3 regions of the Bacillus sp. DX3.1 genome follow, and region 2 is predicted to be linked to each of the others. Evidence: riboswitches for the same ligand, from Rfam matches in the RefSeq annotation. Region 2 holds a riboswitch; each other region holds the start of a gene.

Region 1 (2,271 bases), 1.9 Mb from region 2:
ATATTTTCATACACATTTACTGTCTTTAATAAGTTAAACCCTTGAAAAATCATCCCGATTTTTTGTCTTGCCTTTGCTAACTCTTTTGTAGATAAAGCTGTTAAATCATTTCCATTTACAATTACATGACCTGTCGTCGGTTTTTCTAATACATTCACACAGCGGATTAATGTACTCTTCCCAGCACCGCTATACCCGATGATCCCAAATACTTCTCCTTTTTTCACTCTGAATGAAGTTGGTTTAAGAGCTTCCACGTCTCCTTTTTTTGTTGTAAATATTTTGGATACATTTTTCAATTCAATCATCGTAGTCAGCTCCTACCAAGACGGCAATACAGAACCATCGAATTTTTTCTCAATAAACTCTTTCACTTCTTTAGATTGATAAGCTTTCTTTAATTTTTTCACAGCTGCATCATCTTTATTTTCTGTACGAACAACAACCCAGTTCACATATGGTGAATCTTTTCCTTCTCGAAAAATAGAATCTTTTGCTGGATGCAGTTTTGCTCCTAGTGCAAAGTTCGTATTAATGGCAGCTGCTTTTACCTCATTTAACTGCGTTGGTAACTGCGATGCTTCTAATTCAATAATTTTTAAGTTCTTCGGATTTTCAATCACATCTTTTGCAGTTGCTTTCTCTGTTGCTTTTGGATCAACTTTTAAGACGCCCGCTTTTTCAAACAATTTCAATGCACGTAATTCATTTGTTGGATCATTTGGTACCGCAATTGCATCTCCGTCTTTTAAATCCTTTACATCTTTAATTTGTTTGGAATATACGCCCATTGGAAATGTTACGGTCGAAAACACCGCTGTTAACTCCATCTTACGTTCTTCTTTAAATGCATCGAAATAGGTCTTCGTTTGAAAACTATTCACATCAATGTCTTTTTCATCTAACGATACATTCGGCATTACATAATCGTTGAACACCTTTAATTCCAATTGCAAACCATCTTTCGCCGCTACTTCTTTTACCTTCTCAAAAATTTGTTCATGCGGTCCACCCGTTACGCCGACTGTAATTTTCTTCTCATCTAGCGCTTTTGCTTCCTTCCCAGCATCGGCACTACATGCCCCTAATAGCAATACGGCTCCACTTACAATACTTAATAATAGCTTCTTCATATACAATTCCCCCTCAATCTCTCTCTTTTCTAAACAAAAAACACCTCTCTAATAAGAGAGGTGTCGAATAAACAAAATAGGCTCCTCTCTTATCTTCCAAAACGAAAATCGTTTTGCAGGAATTAGCACCCTAGCTCATAATAAAATTCATGAGCTGGGTTGCCGGGCATCATCGGGCCAGTCCCTCCGCCACTCTGGATAAGAGTATTTTTATAAAATTTTAAAAAAACTATGGTACTAATAGTAAATCTTACAAAAAATTTTGTCAATCATATTTTTCTAAAAATATTTTCTTTTCAAAAAATGTTATTTTAAAATAAAGTGAAACTTTAATCAGTGGAGGTTTTACGGGCAGTTGATCCCCCACCTAAAAGGCATTAGCTATTATTACGAACACCCTTCAATTTACCAAACTACATGAAACTCCGACTCTCCATATCCCAAACACGCGTCACCCATGACTCATAAAAAGAAGGTTCATGTGACACAAGTAAAACGGTTCCTTTATATTGCTTCAACGCTTCTTGTAACGCCTCTTTTGCATGTATGTCTAGATGATTCGTTGGCTCATCTAAAATCAAAACATTACTTTCTGTTAGCATAAGCTCACATAAACGTACTTTTGTCTGTTCACCACCACTTAAGAAACAAAGCGGCTGGCGAATATGATCTTCTTTTAAGCCACATCTTGCTAAAGATTGGCGGATTTCTTTTTGTGTCATATCAGGACGATCCGACCATACTTGTTCCAATGGCGTTAATTCTACAGCAAGTTCTTCTTGTGCAAAATAAGCAGGCTTTACTCGTTCTCCGGCACATACTGCTCCGCCTAACGGCTTTACATACCCAAGTAACGTTTTTAACATCGTTGTTTTTCCAATTCCATTATGACCAACAATCGCAATCTTTTCGCCTCGCTTTATTTGTAAATCAAACGGTGGAAATAACGGTTCTGTATAACCAATTTGTATTTGGCTTGCTTGTAATATACGGCTCACCGGATCAGTATGAACTTGGAACTGAAAGCGCAGCTGTGGTACTGTGTTAGGCTTTCCTATCCTTTTTATTTTGTCTAACACTTTCTCACGACTTTTCGCTTGCTTTGCATTACGATTTTTATTTTTTTGAATAAAGACCT
Region 2 (2,271 bases):
CTCGTCAGATGGATTGCCCCATAATCGCAATGCTGCATGTAAATCAGTATCGTCCACTTCATGTAGTGGCGTTCCTTGTAATGTTGCACGGATAGCTGCTCGAAATGCTTTTCCGCCACCCTGTGCACCAGCTAGATGACCATGAATACCGCCACCTGCGTTAATGACAACATCTGTGCCAAAATCACGAAGGATAAAGGGAACAAAGCCAGGATGAATACCGGCTGATGGGACAGGGAAACTACTCTTCAACGGTTCATTCTCATCAACGAGTGTTTTTGAGACAAGAAGCGCTTCTTCTTTCTCCAGTGCAACACTGCCATATGGAGATGGGAATAAAGAGAAATCTGCACCAGCATAACGAAGTAGTTTTCCAAGTAGTAACGGAGAAGAGAATCCGTATAATTTTGATGAAGTATAAGCACCGCTTACGGCAGGATGAGCCATAATGGGGATTGATATATCATCATCTTCTGCAAGTGATTGAAGTACGTCTAATCCATAAGAGAATACATTGAATAGAAGAACATCTGCACCAGCCAGGGCAGCACGTTTCGCGTTATCTTTTAAATCGTATGTGCGTCCTGATAAGTTAACCGCATATAACGTCCTATGACCATATGTTTCATATACAGACTGTAACACTTCTTTTCCTGACTCAATCCGCTGTGTGAGTGGCGTTAATGAATTTTCAAATAAAATTTCATCATCTTTTACGATATCTACACCACCGTTTGCTTGATCACGTAATTGTGTTTTTAAATATCCGATGTTGCGACCAATCATACCTTTAAAAATGCTCATAAGAAGAGGACGATCATGAACTTGTAAAAGATTTCGGATTCCTTCAATACCGAACTTTGGACCAGGGAATGTCGCTTTTAAGTCATCTGAAAACGTTAAATCGATAAGTTTTACTTCGCCATCTAGTGATAATTTTCCAAATACTGTTGTTAAAATTGCTGGTAAATCAGGACTGAAATTTAGCGCTGGATAATGAATTTTAATCAGTCCACGTGTAATTCTTTTACCAAGATAAGTATTAACATGTTCTTGTTCTTCTAATTCTTCGACACCAATGACAGTGCCTTTATGTTGTTTTAATTGTTCTTGTAATAAATGTGGTAAATGTGTCCATGAACCAATCGTTAAACCGAGTGCAATTTGCTCTGCTTTTTGCATTAAATTGTGAGAATCATCATGGATTAAATATGTTGCTGTTATTCCGCTCATTTTCATAACCTCCTAGTTAAATAAAAAAACCTCTCAGCTAAGGAGAGGTTTTTTTACAACCAGCTCCTTATCTGTCAGCATAATGCTGCGAGAATTAGCACCGTGTCTACAATTGTAGATCGGTTGCCGGGTTTCGTCGGGCTCGTCCCTCCACCTGCTCTTGATAAGAAGTATTTAGAAATGTTTAAATTTTTTCGATATCTGAATTTTTTCACATCGCATTTAATTTGTCAATGGGTTTTTAAAAATTTTTAATTTTTGGATGCGTTGGACAGCTTCTTGCAGCCGCTCTTCTGTATGTAATAATCCAACGCGTACATAGCCTTCTCCATATTCACCAAATCCAATGCCAGGAGCAACTGCTACGTGTGCCTTTTCTAACAATAAGTCAGCAAATTGTGCCGATGTAAATCCATCAGGAACGGGAAGCCATACAAAAAACGATCCATTTGGTGCGACAACATTCCAGCCAATAGAGCGGCAAGCTGTAATGAGTGCATTTCTTCGTGATTCATAGCGTTCTACCAGTTCATTCACGCAAGTTTGCGAGCTTAATAGTGCTTCACAAGCTGCTTCTTGCACCGCACCGAAAATACTGACATACATATGGTCTTGTAGTAAATTAATAGTTTCAATTACACTTTCGTTACCGATGGCAAAAGCGATACGCCAGCCAGCCATATTAAATGTTTTTGATAATGTATAAATCTCGATCCCAACATCCTTCGCACCTTTTGCTTGTAGGAAACTCGTTGGTTTTTTACCGTCAAAACCAATTGCTCCGTAAGCAAAGTCATGTACAACTAAAATATCATGCTCATTTGCAAAAGAAATCGTTTCTTCAAAAAATTCTTTTGATGCAGTAACACCAGTCGGGTTGTTTGGATAATTTAAAAACATTAATTTTGCTCTATCAGCAGTGTTGTGGTCGATTTTTGTATAGTCTGGTAAAAAATCATTTTCTGCTAATAATGGCATGGTTTCAAATTGTGCTTTCGCTAAAGCGACGCCTGATAAATAGTCAGGGTATCCGGGATC
Region 3 (2,271 bases), 680 kb from region 2:
TCCATAATGGAAGTAAGCTTTGGAGCGAATCTGTTAACAATGGAATTAATAAATGGAGTGAAATTACAAACGAAGGAAATAAGAAATAACATTGATAAGAAAAACGGAAATTAATTCAAAAGAAGCTTTGCGCCTTCACGCAAAGCTTCTTTCTTCTTATATTATAGACTAGCTTGCTCTTTTAAAGTTGCTGCTTTGTCTGTACGTTCCCATGAAAGGTCTACATCAGTACGTCCGAAGTGGCCGTAAGCTGCTGTTTGTTTGTAAATTGGGCGACGTAAGTCTAACATTTTGATGATACCAGCTGGGCGAAGATCGAAGTTGCTACGTACTAGTTCTACTAATACATCTTCAGATACTTTACCAGTGCCGAATGTATCAACTGAAATTGATACCGGTTGCGCTACGCCGATTGCGTATGCAAGTTGTACTTCTGCTTTTTCAGCAAGACCCGCTGCTACGATGTTTTTCGCAACATAACGAGCTGCGTATGCTGCAGAACGGTCAACCTTTGTTGCATCTTTACCAGAGAATGCACCGCCGCCGTGACGAGCATATCCACCATAAGTATCAACGATAATTTTACGTCCTGTTAAACCAGCATCCCCTTGTGGTCCACCGATTACAAAACGGCCAGTTGGGTTAATGAAGAATTTCGTTTCTTCATCCATTAATTCTGCTGGTACTACAGATTTGATTACGTGCTCTTTTAAATCGCTATCGATTTGTTCCCATGTAACTTCTGGATGATGCTGTGTAGAAATTACAATTGTATCGATACGTACTGGTTTACCATTTTCATCATACTCAACTGTAACTTGCGTTTTACCGTCTGGACGTAAATATTCTAATGTTTCATCTTTACGAACTTCCGTTAAACGACGAGCTAATTTGTGAGCAAGTGAGATTGGAAGTGGCATTAATTCTTTTGTTTCATTACATGCGAAACCAAACATTAAACCTTGGTCACCCGCACCAATTGCTTCAATCTCTTCATCAGTCATTTGACCTTCACGCGCTTCTAACGCTTTGTCAACACCCATTGCGATATCAGCAGATTGCTCATCGATAGCTGTTAAAACTGCACAAGTTTCTGCATCGAATCCGTATTTTGCACGCGTATAGCCGATGCCTTGAATTGTTTCGCGAACGATTTTTGGAATATCTACATAAGTAGAAGTTGTAATTTCCCCCGCTACCAATACTAAACCAGTTGTTACTGTTGTTTCACAAGCTACACGTGCATTTGCGTCTTTTGCTAAGATCGCGTCTAAAATTGAATCAGAAATTTGGTCACAAATTTTATCTGGATGTCCTTCAGTTACAGACTCAGATGTGAACAGATGACGTTTTTTTGTCATGTGGTAAACCTCCCTACAGTAATTGTATATATTGTACGGAACTCATCCTTAATTTGCCACAAACTGCGACATTCATATATTCTCCCACAAGTATAAAGAAAAACCTTTCCTATTTATAATAGAGGAAAGGTTTAATTTGCTACTTGCATACTGCTTTTTGCCCTTTGCTCTTATCGTTCGAGACCAATAAGCCTCGCACAGGTTTTAGCACCTATTCACTTGTCTTTACCGTACAAGTGAGGTTGCTGGGCTTCATCGGGCCTGTCCCTCCGCCAGCTCGGGATAAGAGAGTATCCGTCCCAACCTATACTAAAGAAATGATATTTATTTGTCAATTAATATTCACATATTCCTACAAGTTTTTCACATTTTTTGTCGAATGAAATATCTAGAAAAGAAATAATACATTCGCACAAACAAAAACAAATAAATAGTATACATTATTTATATGATTGTGTTATACTCTTGATGGGGATTACGAGAAATAATTCATTAAATTAAAAAGGATGGTATGTAACTATGAGTACTGTGAATGTCCAAATTGGATTACATGAATTACTGAACGGAAGCAATGCACAGGTTCAATTAAGCGTTCCACAATTAGTGGAAAAAGTACTAATGAGAAATGAAGGAAAATTAACTTCTACTGGTGCAGTTTCTGCTTCAACAGGAAAATATACAGGACGTTCTCCTAAAGATAAATTCATTGTGAAAGAAACATCGGTTGCGGATAAAATTGCTTGGGGACCTGTAAATCAACCGATTTCTGAAGAACATTTTAATAAATTATATACGAAAGTGTTGGAATACTTAAAAGAAAAAGAAGAATTATTCGTATTTAAAGGATTCGCTGGTGCTGACCATAACTATCGTCTTCCAATTCAAGTTGTTAACGAATACGCATGGCATA

Evidence for each region. Region 2 has a riboswitch for S-adenosylmethionine ahead of mtnW (2,3-diketo-5-methylthiopentyl-1-phosphate enolase). Riboswitches for the same ligand answer to the same signal wherever they lie in the genome.
Region 1: another riboswitch for S-adenosylmethionine. It lies ahead of QRE67_RS02495 (MetQ/NlpA family ABC transporter substrate-binding protein); the one in region 2 lies ahead of mtnW (2,3-diketo-5-methylthiopentyl-1-phosphate enolase).
Region 3: another riboswitch for S-adenosylmethionine. It lies ahead of metK (methionine adenosyltransferase); the one in region 2 lies ahead of mtnW (2,3-diketo-5-methylthiopentyl-1-phosphate enolase).

Annotation. Positions count from the first base shown of each region.
Region 1 covers NZ_CP128153.1:505,796-508,066, reverse strand. Annotated here, with positions in the region: gene QRE67_RS02500 (methionine ABC transporter ATP-binding protein) at 1-308, opposite strand, end outside; gene QRE67_RS02495 (MetQ/NlpA family ABC transporter substrate-binding protein) at 321-1,133, opposite strand; SAM riboswitch class I at 1,220-1,338, opposite strand; gene QRE67_RS02490 (ABC-F family ATP-binding cassette domain-containing protein) at 1,547-2,271, opposite strand, start outside.
Region 2 covers NZ_CP128153.1:3,768,725-3,770,995, reverse strand. Annotated here, with positions in the region: gene mtnW (2,3-diketo-5-methylthiopentyl-1-phosphate enolase) at 1-1,233, opposite strand, end outside; SAM riboswitch class I at 1,298-1,403, opposite strand; gene QRE67_RS18730 (pyridoxal phosphate-dependent aminotransferase) at 1,456-2,271, opposite strand, start outside.
Region 3 covers NZ_CP128153.1:4,453,600-4,455,870, forward strand. Annotated here, with positions in the region: gene QRE67_RS22340 (VWA domain-containing protein) at 1-89, shown strand, start outside; gene metK (methionine adenosyltransferase) at 162-1,361, opposite strand; SAM riboswitch class I at 1,529-1,650, opposite strand; gene pckA (phosphoenolpyruvate carboxykinase (ATP)) at 1,881-2,271, shown strand, end outside.